Regions from separate parts of the Pseudoclavibacter sp. CFCC 13796 genome, predicted to be linked through region 1. Evidence: predicted binding sites of a transcription regulator. Region 1 holds the regulator's gene; the other holds the start of a gene.
The links. Region 1 encodes LexA, which represses DNA repair genes until DNA is damaged. Its sites were predicted from a motif close to TCGAACANNTGTTCGA; they were not measured.

Region 1 (11,242 bases):
CGGGTACAATCTGTGCCTATGACTGACACCCCAGACAACGCACCCCGCATCGGATTCGGCACCGGCCTCGCCACGCTCACTGCGAAGGGCGATGTGCTGGACGTGTGGTTCCCGCTGCCCGAGCTGCTCGAGAGAGTTGAAGACGCGCCGGGCCAGCAGCCGGGGCTCGAGTCGCACTTTGCGGGGCTCGTCGAAGGCGATCAGGCGCGAGACGAGCTGCGTGAGGTCGAACGTCGGGTGATCTCAGTGGTCGTCGACCTGCAGCAGCCCGTCGAAGACACCGCTGACGCGTATCTGCGCCTGCACCTGCTGTCGCATCTGCTGGTGCAGCCCAACTCGATCAACCTCGACGGCATCTTCGGCCACCTGCCGAACAACGTCTGGACCAACCGCGGGCCGGTCGAGCCCGACACCTTCGACCGTCGCCGAGGGCAGCTGCGCGCGGCAGGCGTTGTTGCGCTGCTGGTCGACAAGTTCCCACGTCTGATCGACTACGTGAGTCCCAAGGGCGTGCGCATCGGAGACGGCGCTCGCGTGCGTCTGGGCGCACACCTCGCTCCGGGCACGACGGTCATGCACGAAGGCTTCGTCAACTTCAACGCCGGCACTCTCGGCGAGTCGATGGTCGAGGGGCGCATCTCGCAGGGCGTCGTGGTCGGCGACGGGTCGGACATCGGTGGCGGCGCATCCATCATGGGCACGCTCTCGGGCGGCGGTCGCGAGCGCGTGCGCATCGGCGAGCATGCGCTGCTCGGCGCGAATGCCGGCATCGGCATCTCGATCGGTGACGACAGCGTCGTCGAGGCAGGGCTCTACATCACGGCTGGCACCAAGGTCACGCTGCTTGGTGCAGGCGGCACACAGCGCGTCGTCAAGGCCGTTGAGCTGAGCGGCGAGAGCAACCTGCTGTTCCGTCGCAACTCGGTCACCGGTGCGGTCGAGGCGCTGCGTCGAAAGGGTCAGGGCATCGAGCTGAACCCGGAGCTGCACGCTTGAGTGCCGCGTTCAGCGACGAGGCCTGGACGCTCACGGCGGGGCTGCGTGCGCAGATCGACGAACTCGACTTTCTGCGCGAGCTCGGTGACGGCACGCTCGACATGGACGACTTCCTGTTCTATCTGCGGCAGGATTCGTTCTACCTGACGGGCTACGCCAAGGCGCTCGCCTTTGTGGCGACCCACGCGCCCGATCCGCAGAGCGCCGCTTTCTGGGCGGGCGCCGCAGCCGAAGCGAGCACCGGCGAGACCGAGCTGCACGAGACGCTGCTGCCGCACGGCCGTGCCGAAGAGGTGCGCGAGCCGCTGCAGGCGTCGCCCACCTCGCTCGGCTATACGTCGTACCTCGTCGCCACTGCCGCGACCGAGTCGTACGCCGTCGCCGCGGCTGCTCTGCTGCCGTGTTTCTGGGTGTATGCGGATGTCTCGGCTCGGCTGGCCGTGCACGCGCACGACGTGCTCGCGGCCGATCCGCAGCATCCGTTCGCGCAGTGGGTGGCCAACTATGACGGCGAGGATTTTCAGCACGCCGTGGCCGAAGCCCGCCGCTGGACGGATGCAGCAGCAGAGCAGGTCGGCGCCGACGAGCGCCAGCGCATGCTCGACGCATTCCTGATCGCCACGCGCTACGAGCTGCTGTTCTGGCGCACGGCGAAGCTCCGCGAGCGCTGGCCTGAGCACTGAGCCAGATGCACGGAGGCGCATGAGCTGAGACGGATGCACCGAGACACCGTGGGCACCGACTGAACGAGAACTGAGAGTCTGAGGAGGCAATCATGCTGTTGGCATTCTCTGTGGCGCCGTCGGGCACTGGCCGAGCCGATGCGTCGGTGCACGATGCGGTCGCCGCGGCTGTCAAGGTCGTGCGCGACTCTGGTCTGCCCAATCGCACCTCGTCGATGTTCACTGAGATCGAAGGCACCTGGGATGAGGTCTTCGACGTCGTGAAGCGTGCCACCGAGGCGGTCGAGCCGTTCGGGTCGCGGGTCTCGCTGGTGATCAAGGCGGATATCCGCCCAGGTCACACCGGCGAGATCACCGGCAAGCTCGAACGGCTCGAACAGGCCATCGACGAGCTCTGAGACGCCGCTGCGTACAGATCCGTCGCGGGAATGCCTCCCGGATCAGGTCAGATTTCTTCGAGGTCGACGACCTCGAACTCAAGCAGATGCGCCCCGGTGGCGACCGGCTTGTGGCCCTCGCCGTGAGCGTGCGCAGCATGGTTCGCACGGCTGTCGCGCCAGTGTTCGAAGTCCTCCTGCGTCGCCCACTGCGTCAGCACGAAGTAGCGATCCTCACCCGCGGTCGGGCGCAGCAGCTGGAAGCTCTCGAAGCCCGGCTGCCCGTCGACCGAGTGACGGCGAGCGGCGAAGCGGCGCTCCAGCTCGGCACCCTCGCCTTCGGGCACCTCAAGCGCATTGATGACGACGACTGACATGTTGTCTCCTTCTGTTGCGATTCTCGTTCCGAGGGGCTCAGGCGGCCCCACGGCAGTCGGCAGCGCCGACGATCAGGCCCGCTCTTTGAGCACGTAGCGCTGAACCTTCGCGCTCGCGGTTCGGGGCAGCTCGTCGACGAACTCGATCACCCGCGGATAGGCGTGCGCCGCGTAGCGGGTCTTGACCTCCTGCTGCAGTTCGTGAATGAGCGTCTCATCACCGGTGAAGCTCTGAGCGAGCACGATATAGGCCGCGACGACCTCGCCGCGCAGCTCGTCGGGCTTGCCGACGACCGCGACCTCGCGCACGGCCGGGTGCATGGCGAGCACGCTCTCGACGTCGAGCGGACTGATGCGATAGCCAGCAGCCAGAATGAGGTCGTCGTCGCGCGACACGAAGTGCAGCTGACCGTCGTCGCTCTGCCAGGCGAGGTCTCCGGTGAGGTACCAGCGGCCGTCGTCGGTGTAGCGCTCGGCGGTCTTCTGCGGCGCATCGTCATAACCCGGGAACCACCAGACCGGGCTCTCGGAGGGCGCGAAGGCGAGACGACCCACCTCGCCGGCCTTGGCCGGCCGGTCAGCATCCTGATCAAGGATCTCGCAGTGCCAGCCGGGCAGTGTCACACCCATCGAACCGGCCTGGGCCGGCAGCGAGATGCCCTCGCGCCAGGGCACCCCGATCAGCATGCCGTGCTCGGTCTGTCCGTAGTGATCGTGTGGCTCGGCTCCGAGCACATCGCGCGACCACTCGAGCACCTCAGGCGTCAGGGGCTCACCTGCAGACGACGCGCGGCGCAGGCGCACGGGCAGGTCGCTCTGCGGGTCGTTGCGCATGGCACGGAACATGGTGGGTGCTCCGCAGAAGTTGGTGACGCCGAACCGGCTGAGCACGTTCCAGGCCTGCTCGGCGGTGAATTTGTCGTGCGGCAGCAGGTTCGTGTGGCCCACGACCAGCGGCCCGAGCACCCCGAAGTAGAGCCCGTAGGCCCAGCCCGGGTCGGCGGCGTTCCAGAACACGTCGTCGGGCTGCAGATCGAGCCCGTTGACCATGTACGAGCGGAACGACACCAGTGCCTTCATCGGCAGCGGGACGCCCTTCGGCGCCCCGGTCGTGCCAGAGGTGTAGAGCAGCGCGAGCACGCCGTCACCGCCGATCGAAGCCGATTCGGTGAGGGGCTCGGCCGCTTCGACGAGCGGGCCGAAGACCGCGTCGTCGGCCCATTCCGGGTGCGCGGCTGCCGTCGTGTCGTCGTCGATCGGGTCGACGCGCAGGATGCTCCAGCTGCGCCCGTCTGCCGGCAGATCCTCGCTCGGGTCGAGCTTGTGTCGCTGGCTCGCGTCGGCCACGACCAAAGTGGCACGACCGGCGTTGACCCGCATGCCGATGGCCTGCGCCGCGAGGGCGGTGAAGAGGGGGATGTGTACGGCGCCGAGACGCCAGATGCCGAGCAGAATGCCGATGTAGTCGGCTGATCGAGCCATCATGACGCCGACGCGGGAGCCCTCAGTGACGCCGAGATCGGCGAGCACCCGAGCCGAGCGCTGCGAGAGCTCGTCGAGGTCGCCGAATGTGAGGTCGACGGCATTCCAGTCGGCGTCGACGGTGCGGAAGGCCACCGCATCGCGAGGATGCGTCCGCAGGAGCAGATCGATCGCGTTCGCCTCGGGTGCGTCGTAGACGGCACGCCAACGGGTGATCTCTTCGTCGATGAGCCGAGCGATCTCGGTGTCGGGCTGCTGCGCTTCGGTCATCTGGGCTCCAGTCTCGTCGTGCTTCTCAGGAAGGCGCACCGCCGTTGCTGCGCCCGGCAGACAGCCTACGTCAGGCGTCGCGCCGAATGTGGATCACACGGAATCCACGCGCAGTGGCTGCACGGCGCACTTCGAAGTCGCCGGGCAGCTCCTCGGCCAGCCAGCGCTGCAGCGAGTCAGCACCGAGCTGCTTGCCGACGACGAGCCAGGCTGTGCCGCCGGGAGCGAGCCGCGGCAGCCAGGTCAGCAGCAGCTCGTGCAGCGCCTGTTTGCCGATGCGGATCGGCGGATTCGCCCAGATGACGTCGAACTCAGCATCGTCGGGCACGCCGTCGGGAGAGGCGACGGTGATCCCCTCGAGACCGAGGCGATCGGCGTTGCGCGTGGTGGCATCCCTCGCCCGCTCGTTCACGTCGACCGCCCAGACCCGCAGATGCGGTGCACGCAGGGCAAGCGTCAGTGCGATCGGGCCCCAGCCGCACCCGATGTCGAGCGCCTGACCGGTCTGCGGCGGCTCGGGCACGTGATCGAGCAGGATGCGGGTGGCCTTGTCGAGCCCGTCAGGGGAGAACAGGCCACTGGCGACGGCCACTGTGCGTGTGCGACCATCGAGATCGACGTCGATGTCGCGCCAATGCGCGGCCACCTGTGGGTGTTCGGCGAAATAATGCTCTTGAGCCATGCGTTCAGGTTAGTGGAGGTACATATACATGACAGATTCCGGGCGCCCGTTGGACGAGCTGCTGCAAAGGATCGAGGCTCGTGAGCAGGCGACGGAGGCTCTCAGCCGAGAGATCGATTCGACCACTGTGAAGGTCGGCCATGCTCAGGCGCTGCAGTCTGAGGCGAGCGAGGCTCACGGTGGTGACGAGGAGCGATTCGAACGTGCGGCGCTGAAGCGCGTTGCAGGGCTCTCAACCGAACTCGAAGACGTCTCAGAGGTCGAGTACCGGCAGCTGCGGCTCGAGAACGTCGTGCTGATCGGTGTGTACACGCAGGGGAGTCTTGCCGATGCCGAGAACTCGCTTGCCGAGCTCGCCGCACTGGCAGAGACCGCCGGATCACGAGTGCTGGATGCGCTGCTGCAGCGCCGGCTGAACCCTGATCCGGGCACGTATCTTGGTCATGGCAAGGCCCATGAGCTGAAAGAGCTCGTCGCCGCGCTGGGGGCCGACACCGTCATCGCAGACACTGAGCTCGCCCCGAGCCAGCGGCGTGCGCTCGAAGACGTCGTGCGGGTGAAGGTCGTCGACCGCACCGCGCTGATCCTCGACATCTTCGCCCAGCACGCCAAGAGCCGAGAGGGCAAAGCCCAGGTCGAGCTCGCGCAGATGGAGTACATGCTGCCGCGCCTGCGAGGCTGGGGCGGGTCGCTGAGCCGTCAGGCCGGCGGCCGTGCTGCTGCCGGTGAGGGCATCGGCTCGCGTGGTCCGGGCGAGACGCAGATCGAGATGGATCGTCGGCGCATTCACACGCGCATGGCGAAGCTGCGCAAACAGATCAAGGCGATGGCTCCGGCCCGCGCCGCGAAGCGTGCGAACCGCGACCGTTTCGCGATTCCGTCGGTTGCCGTGGTCGGGTACACCAACGCGGGAAAGTCGTCGCTGGTCAATGCGATCACCGGTTCGGACGAACTCGTGCAGAACCAGCTGTTCGCGACTCTTGACTCGACCGTGCGTCGCAACACGACCGAAGACGGTCGGGTGTACACACTCAGCGACACAGTCGGCTTCGTGCGGCGTCTGCCGCACCAGCTCGTCGAGGCGTTCCGGTCGACGTTCGAAGAGGCAGCCGACGCAGATGTGCTCGTGCACGTCGTCGACGGCTCGCATCCCGATCCACAGGCGCAGATCGAAGCGGTGAGAACTGTGCTGACGGAGTCGGGACTGGAGGGGGCACGCGAGATTCTGGTCTTCAACAAGATCGACCTCGTCGACGACGAGCGTCGCATGGTGCTTCGTGCCATGGAACCCGAGGCCTCGATGGTCTCGACTCGCACCGGTGAGGGCATCGCCGACCTGGTGCGTCGCATCGAGACGGCGCTGCCCGACCCCGGCGTCGAAATCGATGTCGTGGTTCCCTACGACCGCGGCGACCTCGTTGCGCAGGCGCACGAGCACGGGCAGGTGCTGCACACCGAGTACCTGGACAAGGGCACACGGCTGCATGCGCGCGTCAGCCCGCAGCTGGCAGAGCAGATTGACGGGGTTGCCGTCACAGCTGCTGCCGTGCAGTGAGCGCCGCGATCACACAGAGCGCAGCACGGCGACGACTTTGCCGAGGATGACCGCGTGGTCACCGAGGATCGGCTCGTACTGGGTGTTCTGAGGGAGCAGCCAGGTGTGCCCGTCACGCTGACGGAACGTCTTCACCGTGGCCTCCTCTTCAAGCAGTGCGGCGACGATGTCACCGGCGACGGCGTCCTGCTGCTGCCTCACCACGACCCAGTCGCCGTCGCAGATTGCGGCGTCGATCATGGAGTCTCCGCGCACTTTGAGCAGAAAGAGCTCGCCCTGCCCGACCAGTTGTCTCGGCAGCGGAAAGACGTCGTCGATGTGCTGATCGGCGAGGATGGGGGAGCCCGCGGCGATCTGACCGACCAGTGGCACCATCGCGGTCTCTTCTGAGACGACCGCCAGTGCCTGCTGTGCCGGAGTCGACGGTGGTTCGGCGACGGCCGTCGGCTCCTGCTCGATGAGCACTTCGAGTGCGCGCGGTCGCTTCGGGTCGCGGCGGATGCAGCCGGCGAGTTCGAGCTGATTGAGCTGGTGGGTCACCGATGACAGGGACGAGAGACCGACTGCATCGCCGATCTCGCGCATGCTCGGCGGATACCCGCGGTCGCTGATCGACTCGGTGATGAATGCGAGGATGCTCTGCTGCTTCTTGCTGAGCCGTGAGCGGTCACCACGGCCTGACGTCGTCGACGTGTGCGGTCTCGTGGCCATATTTTCAGTCCTTCTGCGCGTGATGTCAGTGGGTCGTGGTGCACTGACTCAGGTGATGCCTATTCGAAACTTTATCCGAACGATGGGCATCTGACCAAAGATGTCTTCGAACAGGCGTGGCGTGGGTGGGTTGCCCAAACGCAGATTCGAAGATATATTCGAAAGACACGTTCGAAAGGACTTCTCATGGACGCGACCAACAACCTCTCCTCGGCACCCATCGTCAAGACGCGAGCACGTCTCACGCGTCGTGGCCGGCAGGTGCGGGCGCTGGCACTGGTGATGCTGCTGACCGCAGTGATTGTGGCGGCCATCTCATTCGGTACCCAGGCCTTCGCCGGTGACGACGAGCCGATCGAAGTCACCAGAGTGCAGGTCCAGCCCGGCGACACGCTCTGGGACATCGCACAGCTGTCCGCCCCGCGTCATGACGTGCGCGACGCCGTCGCCGAGATCCGCAGAGCGAACCACCTCGACGACGCCACGGTGCATCCTGGTGAACAGCTGATCATTCCCGCTCATCTGCTCGACGCCTGAACGACGAACTCGCCGATTGGATCGAGACCGGAGTCTTGATGACACCGTCCTGTCGGTTCGTCGTTTGTGCGAGAGTGCGCGCGTAGACTTGCGTCTGTGACCACTCTTGATGATCTTCCCCTTCGCGCAGAACTCGTCGGACAGCAGCCGTACGGCGCACCGCAGCTGCACGTGTCCATCGAACTCAATGTGAACGAGAACACCTTTGGACTTCCCTCAGAAGCCGTTCGCGACATCCAAGAGAGCGTCGCTGGTGTGGTCGCCGGTCTGAACCGCTACCCCGACCGAGAGTTCACCGCACTGCGCGAAGCCCTGGCCGGCTACCTCGGCCACGGTGTCACCCCAGAGCAGGTCTGGGCGGCAAACGGCTCGAACGAGGTGCTGCAGCAGGTGCTGCAGGCATTCGGTGGGCCAGGTCGGTCACTGCTGAGCTTCGTACCGACCTACTCGATGTACCCGCTGCTGGCAGCCGGAACACAGACGGCCTGGCTGCCGATTGATCGGCAGGCTGATTTCACTCTCACCCCAGATGCCGTTGCCACGGCAATCCGCGAGCACCGTCCAGATCTCGTGTTCATCTGCCGGCCCAACAACCCCACCGGCACTGGCGCCGCGCTCGAGGTGATCGAAGCCGCATACGCCGCAACTGATGGCATCGTGGTCGTCGACGAGGCCTATCAGGAGTTCAGCGGTTCCGATGCCGTGAGCGCACTCACACTGCTGCCGGGACGCCCACGTCTGGCGATCTCGCGCACCATGAGCAAGGCGTTCGCCTATGCGGGTGCGCGGGTCGGCTATCTCGCCGCAGATCCGGCGTTCGTCGACGCACTTCGGCTGGTGCGGCTGCCCTACCACCTCTCTGCGCTCACTCAGGCCGCGGCCGAAGCCGCACTGCGTCACGCGTCGGCGATGCTCGCCAACGTCGATCGCATCCGCGCGCAACGAGACCGCATCGAACAGCGAGTTGCCGAGCTCGGCTTCACGCCCTATCCCTCTGAGTCGAACTTCGTGCTGATCGGTGGCGTGGCAGACCCGAAAGACACCTTCACTCGTCTGCTCGCCGAGGGCATCATCGTTCGCGACAACGGTATTCCGCACACGCTGCGTGTCACCGCCGGAACCGAGAGCGAGACCAGCGCGTTCCTTGCCGCCTTCGAACGAATCGCCACGCCGGTCACCGCCGGTTAGACTAGGTGATCGTATTGCCTCCGGGCGGCTGATCGCCCTGGACGAGGGCAGTTGACAAGGGAGAGAGATGCCTGAATCATCGCGTCGAGCGACCGTGCGCAGAGAGACCTCTGAATCGTCAGTCCGCGTGACTGTCGATCTCGACGGCACCGGCACGTCGCACATCGAGACCGGGGTTCCCTTCTACAATCACATGCTCACGGCACTGAGCCGACACTCGCTCATCGACCTCGATATCGAGGCGACCGGCGACATCGACATCGATGTGCATCACACCGTCGAAGACACCGCTATCGTCTTGGGCGAGGCAGTGAAGCAGGCGTTGGGCGACAAACGGAGCATCACGCGCTACGGCGACGCCACGGTCCCGCTCGACGAGGCTCTGGCACAGGCCGTCGTCGACATCTCGGGGCGTCCGTACTTCGTGCACACCGGCGAGTCAGAGGCATTCACGATGCACCTGATCGGCGGTCACTTCACCGGTTCTCTCGTCGGTCACGCCGTAGAGTCGTTCGCCTTCCACGCGGGAATCACCATCCACCTGCGTGTGCTGGCCGGTCGCGACCCGCACCACATCGCCGAGACTGAGTTCAAAGCGGTCGCGCGCGCGCTGCGTGCTGCGGTGTCGCTCGATCCGCGCGTCACCGGAGTGCCCTCGACAAAGGGCGCCCTGTGAGTGCAAGACCCACGGTCGCCGTGCTCGACTACGGCAGCGGCAACGTACACTCAGCGGCGAAGGCACTCACGCAGGCAGGCGCCGATGTTCAGCTGACCCGGGACAAGGCCGCGGTGGGCGCCGCCGATGGACTGCTCGTGCCCGGTGTCGGTGCGTTCGGCGCCGTGATGGACCAGCTCAACGAAGTCGGCGCACCCCAGATGATCGAGCGGCGCCTCGCCGGCGGGCTTCCCGTGCTCGGCATCTGCGTCGGCATGCAGGTGATGTTTGACCATGGTGTCGAAGGCGAGACGGAGCATGACGGACTGGCTCAGTGGCCTGGTACCGTCAGTCGTCTGCAGGCTCCTGTGCTGCCGCACATGGGGTGGAACACCGTGCAGCCGGGGGAGAGCAGCCGTCTCTTCTCGGGCATTGAGAACGAGCGCTTCTACTTCGTGCACACCTTCGCGGCCAAACGCTGGACGCTGCAGACCGACCCGCCGTTTCCGCAGCCGGTCGTGACCACGGCATCCTACGGAGAGCCATTCTTGGCCGCGGTCGAGAACGGTGCCCTGTGCGCGACGCAGTTCCATCCTGAGAAGTCGGGGCGTGCAGGCATCAGACTGCTGCGCAACTGGCTGAGCACATTGCCGAACGTCGCCCACTGAGGTGTCGTGCACGAGACATCAGGTCACTCGGGGAGCCCTGTGACCGGTATGAATGAGGGAGAGACACATGAGTGAGGAAGATCTGGCCCAGCGCCCTGAACTGGTGCTGCTGCCTGCCGTCGACATCGCCGATGGAAAGGCCGTGCGCCTCACCCAGGGCGAGGCCGGCACTGAGAAGTCGTACGGCGACCCGACCGATGCGGCCCTTGACTGGGTTCGCCAAGGGGCAGACTGGATTCACCTGGTCGACCTTGACGCCGCCTTCGGTCGCGGTGAGAACCGCAAGGCGATTCGTCGCGTCATCAAGCAGGCCGGTCACGTCAACATCGAGCTCTCCGGCGGCATCCGCGACGATCGCTCTCTCGAGCAGGCGCTCAGCACCGGTGTCAAACGCGTGAATCTCGGCACCGCAGCGCTGGAGAACCCTGAGTGGGCTGCGAAAGTCATCGGTGAGTATGGCGAGGCGATCGCCGTCGGCCTCGACGTGCGTGGTACGACCCTCGCTGCGCGCGGGTGGACGAAAGACGGCGGCGACCTGTTCGAGGTTCTGGAACGTCTGGAAGAAGCCGGCTGTGCTCGCTACGTCGTCACCGATGTGTCGAAGGACGGGACGCTCAAAGGGCCGAATCTCGACCTGCTGAGCCAGGTGCTCGCTCGCACTGACAAGCCTGTTGTGGCCTCTGGCGGTGTTTCCTCCCTGGACGACGTCGCAGCGCTGCGCGATCTGATTCCGGCTGGCCTCGAGGGGGCGATCATCGGCAAGGCTCTCTACGCCGGTCGCTTCACCTTGGCCGAGGCCCTCGACATCGCTCGCGACTGAGGCGCGTCGATGACTGACAGCCGTGCATCCGGCGTGCCTGCTGACTCAGCCGGCACGCCATGGGCCGGGCGCCGATTCGAGGCCAATCGCTTCGCGACTGATGACGGCACTTCGCCGACGGCTTGGTTGGAGGCGGTGCGCAGGTTTCGCCTGGCCGAGATCAGCATCAGCGAGGTCATCGCGGTGCTGCACAAGACGAGGCTGCTGATTCCACTGGTCGCCGAGCTCGAATCCTCCGGCG
Region 2 (11,242 bases), on a different contig from region 1:
GCTCATCGAACAGATGGTGCGGCACGCCACGACGTTCGAGCCCCGTGATCTTCGCCGTACCGATGTCCATGCCACGGTAGACCTGCATCGCATCGGCGTTGACGATCTCGCTGAGGATGCCCTGCTCGCGCAGTGCGAGGGCGACGTCGACGGCCAGCGCGCTCTTTCCTGTGGCGGTGGCGCCTGCGATGACGATCAGCGCCATCAGGATGCGGTGGTCGCTCTGATCGGAATACTCGGCATGCCGAGACTGACTCGCCCGTCGTCGACGGCGCAGGCGTCGGCTTCGGCGGCCTCCCAGGCATCGCCGGATACGGTGCGGCGCACCCGATACTGGTCTGCTCGCGGATCGGCCAGCAGGTGGAAAGGGGCAGCGTCGGTCACTGGAACCGTCACGAAATCGCCGGGACGAGGCGCATCTGCACCGGCCGGCACGCTGAAGTGGACGAGGCGGTTGTCTGCGGCGCGACCGCTGAGACGATGATTCGCGTGATCTTTGCGTCCCTCGGCGGGCGCGACCAGCACCTCGACGCTGCGACCGATCTGTTGACGGTTCTCTTCGAGCGAGATCTGGTTCTGCACCTCGACCAGTCGTTCATAGCGCTCTTGGACCACAGCCTTGGGCACCTGATCTGGCATAGTGGCTGCCGGAGTACCGGGACGAATCGAGTACTGGAAGGTGAACGCGCTGGCGAAGCGCGACTTGCGCACCACGTCGAGAGTCTGTTCGAAGTCTTCGTCGGTCTCGCCGGGAAACCCGACGATGATGTCTGTGCTGATGGCGGCGTCAGGCATACGGTCGCGAACATCGTCGAGGATGCGCAGGAACTTGGCGCTGCGGTACGAGCGGCGCATGGCTTTGAGAACTCTGTCTGAGCCCGACTGCAGTGGCATGTGCAGCTGCGGCATGACTGAGGGAGTGTCAGCCATCGCATCGATGACGTCGGCGGTGAACATGGCCGGATGCGGGCTGGTGAACCGCAGACGCTCAAGCCCGTCGATCGCACCGGCGGTGCGCAGCAGCTTGCCGAAGGCCTTGCGGTCTCCGAAGCCGACGCCATATGAGTTCACGTTCTGCCCGAGCAGCGTGACCTCGATCACGCCCTGATCGACAAGAGCTCCGACCTCGCTCAACACGTCGCCCGGCCGGCGGTCTCTCTCTTTGCCACGCAGTGACGGCACGATGCAGAACGTGCATGTGTTGTTGCAGCCCACTGAGATAGAGACCCACCCGGACGCATGAGACTCCCGCTTGCTCGGCAGCGTCGACGGAAAGACCTCAAGCGATTCCAGAATCTCGACCTGCGCCTCATGATTGTGTCGCGCGCGTTCGAGCAGCACCGGCAGCGAGCCCATGTTGTGAGTGCCGAAGACCACGTCGACCCAAGGGGCCTTCTCGGTGATGCGCCCCTGATCTTTCTGAGCGAGACAGCCCCCGACGGCGATCTGCATGCCCTCGTGCTCCCGTTTCACCGAGGCCAGGTAACCGAGATTGCCGTAAAGGCGATTGTCGGCGTTCTCACGCACAGCGCAGGTGTTGAGCACGATGACGTCGGGTTCCTGCCCGTCTGCCTCGACATAGCCAGCAGCCTCGAGTGATCCACGCAGGTGCTCGGAATCGTGCACGTTCATCTGGCAGCCGAACGAGCGCACCTCGTAGGTGCGGGGCTGGTCGGTGTGTGGTGCGCTCTGTTCGATGGTGCTCATGATGAAGTCATTCTAGGCGACGTCGGTGATACGGCAGAACGCCTCCGTTCTGCGCGGCTCGTACGCCACGAAACGCTCTGCAGAGGTGCCGCCTCGGCGAACCTAGCCAAGCACCCTGGCGATGGCAAGATGAACCGTCTCAGAGTCGAAGCCTTTGCGCTGCAGCGTCGCCGAAAGCCGCTGGCGTTGAGCCGAGGGGGTCTGGGCGCCCAGACTGCGCAGTCGCTTGCGAGCCAGAGCCTCAGCTCGATCGACCTGCTGATCGCCGTCGAGGTCGGCGAGTGTGTCGTCGATGACCGAGCGGTCGAGCCCGCGCTCTTCGAGTGCACGTCGGATGACTATCGTGCCCTGGCCTCGACGACGCAGAATCTGCTCTGCGATGTCCTGAGCGATCTGGCGGTCGTCGATGTCGCCGCGTTGCTGTGCTTCGGCGATCACGGCGTCGACCGCTGCCGGCGCGATCTCGTGTGCGTACAGCGCACCGCGGAGTTCTGACTCCGTTCGGTCTCGACGCGTCAGCAGACGGTCGAGCTCGGCTCGGGCCTGCAGCAGTTCAGGATCGGCTCCGAGCATTTCGCCGAGGGCTGTCGCCGCGTCGGCTGCGCCGGTCAGCGCACCCTCAGCGTCGAGCTCGTCGGTGTGATGCTCGGTTTCGCCTGTCGGGCCTGCAGCTGGTGTCTGCGTCTGGGCCTCTGTGTGAGCCTGGCCCTGGCCCTGCACAGCGCGAACTCGAGGTGAAAGCGAGATCACCGAGGCGTCAGCGCTCTGCTGCCGATGGTTGGAAGCAGTCGCAGTCTGTTCAGACCGGTCGTCGGCATCTCTGCGCCAGGCCCCCAGACTGACGACATTGTCGTCGTTCATCAGGCCTCTTTTGCCACGCGCTTATCGTCGAGCGATTCGACATTCGACTCTTCTGCGGATTCGGGAGCTGCGATGATGCCCAGACTGACCTTGATCTTGGTCTCGATCTCGTTGGCGATCTCGGCGTGGTCTTTGAGAAACTGTCGAGCGTTCTCTTTGCCCTGACCGAGCTGCTCACCTTCGTAGGTGTACCACGCCCCAGACTTGCGCACGAAACCGTTGTCGACACCGTAGTCGATCAGACCGCCCTCACGTGAGATGCCTTCGCCGTAGAGAATGTCGAACTCGGCCTGCTTGAACGGCGGAGCCATCTTGTTCTTGACGACTTTGACACGTGTGCGGTTGCCCACTGCGCTGCCGCTGTCTTTCAGAGTCTCGATGCGACGGATGTCAAGACGCACCGATGCATAGAACTTCAGTGCCTTTCCGCCTGAGGTGGTCTCAGGGCTGCCGAAGAACACACCGACTTTTTCACGCAGCTGGTTGATGAAGATCGCCGTGGTCTTCGAATGCGAAAGCGCACCGGTCAGCTTTCGCAGGGCCTGGCTCATCAGTCGTGCCTGCAGACCCACATGCGAGTCGCCCATGTCGCCCTCGAGCTCGGCTCGCGGAACCAACGCAGCCACCGAGTCGATGACGATGACGTCGATCGACCCCGAGCGGATCAGCATGTCGGCAATCTCAAGCGCTTGCTCACCGGTGTCGGGCTGAGAGACGAGCAGCTGGTCGATGTCGACGCCAAGCTTGTGAGCGTAGTCAGGATCGAGCGCATGCTCGGCGTCGATGAACGCAGCGATGCCGCCGTTCTTCTGTGCATTGGCGAGTGCGTGCAGAGCCACTGTGGTCTTACCCGAGGACTCAGGGCCGTAGATCTCGACGATTCGGCCTCTCGGCAGCCCGCCGATGCCGAGCGCGGCGTCAAGTGCGATCGAACCCGTGGGAATCACCTCGACAGGTGCACGCTCGTCGCTGCCCAACCGCATGACCGACCCCTTGCCAAATTGGCGGTCGATCTGTGCCAGCGCTGTGTCAAGCGCTTTATGACGATCATTTGCTGCAGCCATGTGCTTCCTCATCTCTGGTCGACGTTCACATTCTGTGATGAAGATCACGTTAGAGCCGACCACTGACATTCCTGTACGACGTCGACTGTCTGTGGAGAAGCAGACTGGCGACGACGCGCTCTGCAGAGAACGTTAGCAGAAGATTCGAAGATATGTTCGAAGAGCAATCTGCGTGTCTCCAGCGTTCGACTCCTCGTCACGGACCTGAGGATTCGACATGAGACGGCAGTGCGTCAGGAGTGCATCCGATTCTTGGCCGCTTTGGGGTCGACGCCATGCCACCGGCTTTTGGGCACGTCTGCTGCGGCGCACAGCGCCAGCCAGACCTCACGAGGCTCATCGCCTCTGGCCAATGCGACTCTGCCGGTCACGTCGCCGCAGGCGCCCAGCACAAGGTCATCGACCAGCACCTGCCCGTACGCGCTGCCGAACTCGTTCTCGACGAACTCCCAGAACTGGCTGTTGCGCATCGGCTGGGCTCAGCGCGCTGAAGGAACGTAGCGATCGACGTCGTCGAGCAGCTCGTCAGGAATCGTGTCGGGAATGCCCGACATATCGTCGAAGGGATGCGCAGTGATGCCCTCGAGCGTGGCCATGCGATCACTCACCTGACGCATGATCTGCGAGACCGGCACATCGAGCGCGTCGGCAACCGACGCGAGAATCTCGCTCGACGCCTCTTTCTGCCCACGCTCGACCTCGCTGAGGTACCCCAGCGCAACGCTTGCCCGACCGGCCACCTGGCGAAGCGTGTGGCCGCGTTCCTGTCGCAGATCCCGGAGCACATCACCGAGCTCCTGGCGAAGCAATACCATCGGTTCTCCTCTCCGGCCCGCTTGAGCCTGGCTGTTGCGGCTACGAACCAGAGTAGCCCACCCCTGTGACAAGGTATGCAGAGTGACAGCTCATGCACAAGTACTGAAGGTCATGGGGTTCTGTTGGTACAACCAAGGCGCACCGCACGCTATTCCCGCGGTGTGACACACACGATTCCCACGGTGCGGTACACACGATTTCGCGAGAGCTGTGCACCCCCTGAGGCGGCGAACACGACGACCCTGGCCCCGTCGCGCGCAGCTGCCCCGGCACTAGACTCGTCCAAGATCCATGCGGCGCACCGAGGAGCGGAACCTCTCGTTCCCAGCTTCACCGCGGCCTCCGACAGCCTGGCTGCGCCGACCGAGAGACGAGGAATCCAATGCAGGACGGGCAGACGAGCACAGAGACGAGCTCGGGCACGACGAAGGCGAGAAGCGGCTTTCGCACGAGACACCTGACCATGATGGGGCTGGGCTCGGCCATCGGCGCCGGCCTTTTTCTCGGCAGCGGGGCAGGCATCGCGATGGCGGGGCCCGCGATCATCGTCTCCTACGCCGTAGCCGGCGCTCTCGTGCTCATCGTGATGCGCGCCGTCGCCGAGATGGTCTCGGCACACCCCTCGACAGGCTCGTTCGCCACCTACGCGTCACAGGCGTTCAACAAGAAGGCCGGGTTCACCCTCGGCTGGCTGTACTGGTTTCTGCTGATCATGGTGCTCATCGCCGAGATCAGCGGAGCCGCCGGCATTCTCCACTCGCTGGTTCCCACAGTGCCGCAGTGGGGCTGGGCGCTGATCTTCGTGGTCTCGTTCGCGGCGGTCAATCTCTGGGGCGTTCGCAACTTCGGCGAGTTCGAATTCTGGCTCTCGGGGGTCAAGGTCGTCACCGTCGTGGTCTTCCTGATCATCGGCGTCGCACTGATCGTCGGCATTGTGGGCGACGGCCCGGTGGGCTTCTCGAACTTGGTCGAACACGGCGGCTTCGCTCCGCAGGGCTTCAGCGGTGTCGCGGCCGGGCTGCTCGCCGTGATGTTCAGCTTCGGCGGCATCGAGATCATCACGATCGCCGCAGCCGAGGCCGATCGCCCGCGTGAGGCGATCCGCGCGGCGACCAAGAGCATCTTCTGGCGCATCCTCATCTTCTACATCGGCAGCATGCTCGTCATCGCCACGCTGCTGCCGTGGAACGACCCGGCGGTCAGCGGCCCGAACGGCCCGTTCGTCGCAGTGCTGCAGCTGGCTCACATACCGGCCATTGCGACGGTCATGCAGATCATCGCCGCCCTCGCGCTGCTGTCGGCGTTCAACGCGAACATCTACGCGACCTCGCGCATGGCCTATTCGCTGACAGCGCAGGGTGAGGGGTTCGCTCCCCTGCTGCATCTGTCGAAACGCAAAGTGCCGACCAATGCCGTCTTGGCCTCGATCGTGCTCTCGTTGGTCGGGGTGTTCCTCAACTGGTGGATTCCCGGTCAGGTCTTCACCGTGCTGCTCGACCTCGTCGGCGCTGCGCTGCTGGTCGTCTGGGCGGGCATGCTCGCATCACAGCTGCGTCTGCACCGCGAGCTCGAGCGCGAGGGGTCGATCAGTCTGCGCATGTGGTGGCACCCGTGGCTGTCGTGGATCGGGCTCGTCGGGCTCGCCGCGTTCGCCGGGCTGATGCTCTGGAACGAACAGACTCGCTGGCAGCTGCTCGGCACGATCGCCATCACGCTGGTGATCTGGCTCATCGGCCTCGTCAGAGGCGTCGATCGACACCGTTTGACAATGCCCGGCGACCTGTCGCCTGAGGCGGGTCAGGGCAGCGGGCCAGTCGTGACGGGGCGTCCGGGCGTCGACGACCACTGACTCCACGAGCCGGGATAGAGCGCCGCATCGATTCCAGCAAGGCTGAGCGCCAGAATCGTGTGTGTCGCTGACACGCCTGATCCGCAGTGCACCGCCACGGAGGTCGTGCCGTCGATGCCGAGACCGGCAAAGCGCTCGCGCAGCTCGTTCGGCGAGCGGAACGTGCCGTCGTCTGCGAGGTTCTCATCGGTCGGGGCGTTCACCGCACCCGGAATGTGCCCCGCCTGCGGATCGACCGGCTCGCTCTCGCCGCGGTAGCGTTCGTGCGCACGGATGTCGACCAGCGTGCCATGCTGTGGCAGTCGGCCCGCCTCGTCCATAGTGACGGTCGGCAGATGGCCGAAGCGCACGGTCACCGTGCCGTCGTCGCAGGCGACGACGTCGCCTGCCTGCAGCGGCCGACCCTCGGCTCTCCATTTGGCGAGCACTCCGTCGAGCAGTCGAACGTTGTCGAAACCGGCGTCTCGCAGCAGCCACCAGGCGCGCGTCGCGGCGATGCCTCCGACGTCGTCATAGACGACCGCCAAGTCTTCGGGGCGCAGCCCCCACCTCCGCACAGCTCGCTGAAAGCGTGCGGTTGAGGGCAGTGGATGCCGCCCGAGCTCTGGTGCGGCAGGATCGGCGAGCTCGACGTCGAGGTCGACGTAGATCGCTCCGGGCAGATGCCCTGCCAGATACTCGTCATGGGTGCGATCATTGCCCAGCTGCCAGCGCACGTCGAGCAGCACCAGACGGGGAGCATCCGCCTGCCCGCGCTGGTCGATGAGCGCCGCGACGTCGTCAGTCGAGATGAGCGGATCGATGGCCATATGACTCCTTCGTCGGTGAGTTGTGCAGCAGGCGTCGAGCAGGGCGACTCCGATCAGCGCATGCCGAGATCGATGTGCTCCCAGAGATGGTCGAGGGCGGCCGAGACCGTTGCCTCGCGAATCGCCTGACGGCTGCCGCCGAAGTGATGCGCGAAATGAGTCACGCCGGACTGTGACGCCAGGCCGATGAAGACCGTGCCTGGAGGCTGGTCGTCCTGCCAGTCAGGGCCGGCGACTCCCGTGGTCGAGATGCCCACGGTCGAGACCAGCGGCCCCTGGGCCAGCCGCTCACGCACGCCGAGCGCCATCTCTTCGGCCACCTGCGGGTCGACCGCGCCGCGTTCTTCGAGCAGCTGTTTGTCGACGCCGAGCAGGCGGTGCTTGAGCGGAGTCTGGTAGGCCGTGATGCCTCCGGCGAGCACCTTCGATGCACCGGGCACATCGGCCAGCGCCGCACTGACGAGACCTGCGGTGAGCGACTCTGCGACGGCGATGGTGAGCCCGAGCCGCGTGTAGTGCTGAATGATGAATCCCTGCCGACTGATCGGCTGTTCTGCCATCATCGGGTGCCTCCTGGCTGTGTTGTGTCGTCGGCAGACGAGCGCGCTCGGTGCCCGCGAACGGCATCGACGGCATAGGCGACGCCGCTGTACAGAGTGAGCAGCACTGCCGCTGCCAGCAGCGCCCATGTGATCCACTGGAACCAGGCGACGTGGAGCGCGAAGGGTGCGAGGGCACAGGCGATGGCGACCGACTGCACCACCGTCTTGAGTTTGCCGGCACGCGAGGCGGGAATCACCAGGTGCGACCGCAGAGCGATGACGCGATAGATCGTGATGCCGATCTCACGCAGCAGAATGACGATTGTCACGGCCCACCACACATCGCCGACGACGCTGAGGCCGATGAGTGTCAGGCCGGTCATGCCTTTGTCTGCGATCGGATCGGCGATCTTGCCGAAGTCGGTGATCTGCCCCCAGCTGCGCGCGAGATGACCGTCGACGCCGTCTGAGGCCATCGCCACGATGAACAGCGCGGTCGCCCACCAGCGCAGACCGCCGCCGTGCACCCCGGCCGCGTCGACCAGCAGCAGCACGAAGACGACGGGTGCGAAGAGGATGCGCACGACCGTGATCGCATTCGGCAGGTTCCAGGGTGAGGGCTGAGCGTCGCTCGAGCGCGCCGGGGTGGGTGTGGTCATCTGGGTCATCTTCCTGTCAGCTGCCAGGCGTCCTGACTCGAGCCGCCATGCCGACGGCCGTCGTCCAAGTCGTCAAGATCGTTCGAGAGCACCGGTTTGCTGGGATCGACACCTCGGGCGTCGGGTCCAGTCGGTGCGTGGTTGTCGGGACCGCCATAGCCGGCGACGTGCCCGCGCGCTGCGGCTGACTCAGCCTCGTGTTGGGCGTTGCGGCTCTCATGAGACTGCCCGGCCGCGCTGCCGGCCGAGCCCGTCGGATACCCGCCGCTGGGTGCGTCGCCGCCCGCGGCTGGCGTCGCACCGTCGGCTCCGTCGTCATCGGCGTCGTAGATGCTGTCGCGCTCGCCTCGCAGGTAGGCCAAGACGTTCGGCAGATACTCTGGCGTCACCAGCACATCGCGCGCCTTCGACCCCTCAGAGGGGCCGACGATGTCACGCGACTCGAGCAGGTCCATCAGACGCCCGGCTTTGGCGAAGCCGACGCGCAGCTTGCGCTGCAGCATCGATGTCGAGCCGAACTGGTTCGAGACGATCAGCTCGACCGCAGCCAGCAGATCTTCGAGATCGTTGCCGATGTCGGCGTCGATGTGCTTCTTCTCGGCCTCTGGTGCAGCGGTGACGTCTTCGCGGTAGTCCGGGTTGGCCTGCTGTCGAACGTGATCGACGATCGCATGGATCTCGCTCTCTTCGACCCAGGAGCCCTGGACACGAGCCGGTTTGTTGGCACCCATCGGCAGAAAGAGCGCGTCACCCTGCCCGATCAGCTTGTCTGCGCCGGCCTGGTCGAGGATCACGCGGGAGTCGGTGACGCTGGTCACGGCGAACGCGAGACGGCTCGGAACGTTGGCCTTGATGAGACCGGTGACCACGTCGACGCTCGGTCGCTGCGTCGCGAGCACTAAGTGGATGCCGCTGGCACGGGCGAGCTGAGTGATGCGCACGATCGAGTCTTCGACGTCTTTCGGCGCAACCATCATCAGGTCTGCGAGCTCGTCGACGACGACCAGCAGGTAGGGATACGGCCTGAGCACGCGCTTCGAGCCTGCAGGAGGCTGCACCTCTCCGTTGACGACGGCCTTGTTGAAGTCGTCGATGTGTTTGAAGCCGTAGTTGGCCAGATCGTCGTAGCGGTGATCCATCTCTTTGACCACCCACTGCAGCGCGTCTGCCGCCCGCTTGGGGTTGGTGATGATCGGGGTGATCAGGTGAGGCACTCCGGCGTAGTTCGACAGTTCCACACGCTTCGGGTCGACCAGGACGAGTCGCACCTGTGCCGGCGTGGAACGCAGCAGGATCGAGGTGATCATCGAGTTCACGAAACTCGACTTGCCCGACCCGGTCGAGCCGGCCACCAGCAGATGCGGCATCTTGGCGAGGTTCGCCAGCACGAAGCCGCCTTCGACGTCTTTGCCGACGCCGATGGTCAGCGGATGGTGGCTCTTCTGCGCCGCCGGCGACCGCAGGATGTCTCCCAGATGCACCGTCTCGCGGTCGCGGTTCGGAATCTCGACGCCGATGGCCGATTTTCCGGGAATCGGCGACAGAATGCGCACATCGGCGCTGGCAACCTGGTACGCGATGTTCTTGCTGAGTGCAGTGAATCGCTCGACCTTGACGCCCGGACCGAGTTCGACCTCGTAGCGGGTCACCGTCGGGCCTCGGCTGAATCCGGTGACTTTGCCGTCGACGCCGAACTGCTGCATGACGTCGGTCAGTTGTGCGATGACTTCGTCATTGACCTTGGTGCGTGCCTGTGCGGGTGCCCCCTTGCTCAGCAGCTCGATCTCGGGCAGCTGATAGGGATGCTCTGGGTCGTCAAACGAGGCAGGCTCAGGTTCGAAGGTGTCTGGTTCGTCACTGGGAGCAGCACCGTGCTCCCCCTCGCTGAGCACCTCGGTGTGGGTGTTGTCAGCGGCGTGCACGGTCGCGGCGGGTTCGTCGGGAAGGTCGAAGAGTGCGGCGACTTCGTCTGCGGCAGGCGTCTCGGCGCTTTCGATCGCCTCGTGCTCGGCTGCCTCTGCGGCCTTCTTCGCACGGCGTTCGGCTCGGCTCGGGCGACTGCGCCGACCGGGCTGCTGCGTGCTCTCTTCGGAGCGGTCGCTCGCCAGCAGCGGACGTGTCGGCGGAAGCTGTTCGCCCGGCGCCCTCTTGGCCTCGTCGGCCTCGCGGGAAGCACTGTGATCGAGGCCGAACATGTAGGCATACGCCTCGCGCAGCCGGCTCATGATGCGGTTCGGCGGCGTCTTGGTGAGAATGAGCAGTGAGAGCAGCAGCAGAACGGTGAGCACCGGCACAGCGAACCAGACCGTGAGGCGGATCGGCAGGAAGGCGACGGTGAAGCCGATGATGCCGCCGGCCTGGGCGACGTGTTCGAGGCCGTCGTCAGCTGGAACGGGGTTGCCTGCAGCAACCTGCCAGAGCCCGGCGAGCATAGCGACGAAGAGTCCCAGACCGATGCCGATGCGACCGGTCTCAGCGGCCTTGACCGGGTGGTGGAACAGCCAGAGACACAGTAGAAAGAAAAGCACTGGCAGCAGCGTGGCAGACCCCCCGAAGAGCGCCCCGAACGTTGCGGTGTGCAGCGCGTGCCCGACGGCTGAGGTGGGCAGGAACCACTCGACGACGACACCGAGAACCGCCAGCACGAAGAGAGCGAAGGGAAACCCGTCGCGGCGTTCGTCTGCTGGCACCTTGTCTGGAGCGAATGCGCGTGCGGCGGCGCCCACGCCATGCGCGCACGCCATGTAGGCACGCCTCACAAACGGCCCGAACCCCTCGCCTTCGGTCTGCACGCGCTTGGCCTGGCCCTTCTGCGCGTCTTGGAGCACGCGGGTCTTCGCCGTCTTCGCGGCGGGTTTCGTTCGGGGTTGTCGAGCCATGGCCTCAACGGTACCGCCAGCCGCAGACGCTTGCACGCATACACGCTGGCGGCACC

Region 2: a site for LexA is predicted at 3,777-3,792, ahead of recA (recombinase RecA). Genes of this name have one in related genera too.

Annotation. Positions count from the first base shown of each region.
Region 1 covers NZ_WBKD01000002.1:19,158-30,399, reverse strand. Annotated here, with positions in the region: gene dapD (2,3,4,5-tetrahydropyridine-2,6-dicarboxylate N-succinyltransferase) at 19-996, shown strand; gene F8O07_RS09120 (TenA family protein) at 993-1,679, shown strand; gene F8O07_RS09115 (MTH1187 family thiamine-binding protein) at 1,772-2,077, shown strand; gene F8O07_RS09110 (antibiotic biosynthesis monooxygenase family protein) at 2,125-2,433, opposite strand; gene F8O07_RS09105 (AMP-binding protein) at 2,506-4,185, opposite strand; gene F8O07_RS09100 (class I SAM-dependent methyltransferase) at 4,256-4,867, opposite strand; gene hflX (GTPase HflX) at 4,896-6,422, shown strand; gene lexA (transcriptional repressor LexA) at 6,432-7,133, opposite strand; gene F8O07_RS09085 (LysM peptidoglycan-binding domain-containing protein) at 7,320-7,670, shown strand; gene F8O07_RS09080 (histidinol-phosphate transaminase) at 7,767-8,858, shown strand; gene hisB (imidazoleglycerol-phosphate dehydratase HisB) at 8,926-9,534, shown strand; gene hisH (imidazole glycerol phosphate synthase subunit HisH) at 9,531-10,181, shown strand; gene priA (bifunctional 1-(5-phosphoribosyl)-5-((5-phosphoribosylamino)methylideneamino)imidazole-4-carboxamide isomerase/phosphoribosylanthranilate isomerase PriA) at 10,249-11,001, shown strand; gene F8O07_RS09060 (SseB family protein) at 11,011-11,242, shown strand, end outside.
Region 2 covers NZ_WBKD01000001.1:1,037,661-1,048,902, reverse strand. Annotated here, with positions in the region: gene miaA (tRNA (adenosine(37)-N6)-dimethylallyltransferase MiaA) at 1-205, opposite strand, end outside; gene miaB (tRNA (N6-isopentenyl adenosine(37)-C2)-methylthiotransferase MiaB) at 205-1,707, opposite strand; gene F8O07_RS04620 (regulatory protein RecX) at 1,810-2,568, opposite strand; gene recA (recombinase RecA) at 2,568-3,632, opposite strand; gene F8O07_RS04610 (DUF3046 domain-containing protein) at 3,866-4,102, opposite strand; gene F8O07_RS04605 (helix-turn-helix domain-containing protein) at 4,112-4,447, opposite strand; gene F8O07_RS04600 (amino acid permease) at 4,831-6,297, shown strand; gene F8O07_RS04595 (sulfurtransferase) at 6,246-7,106, opposite strand; gene F8O07_RS04590 (CinA family protein) at 7,160-7,669, opposite strand; gene pgsA (CDP-diacylglycerol--glycerol-3-phosphate 3-phosphatidyltransferase) at 7,666-8,307, opposite strand; gene F8O07_RS04580 (DNA translocase FtsK) at 8,313-11,186, opposite strand.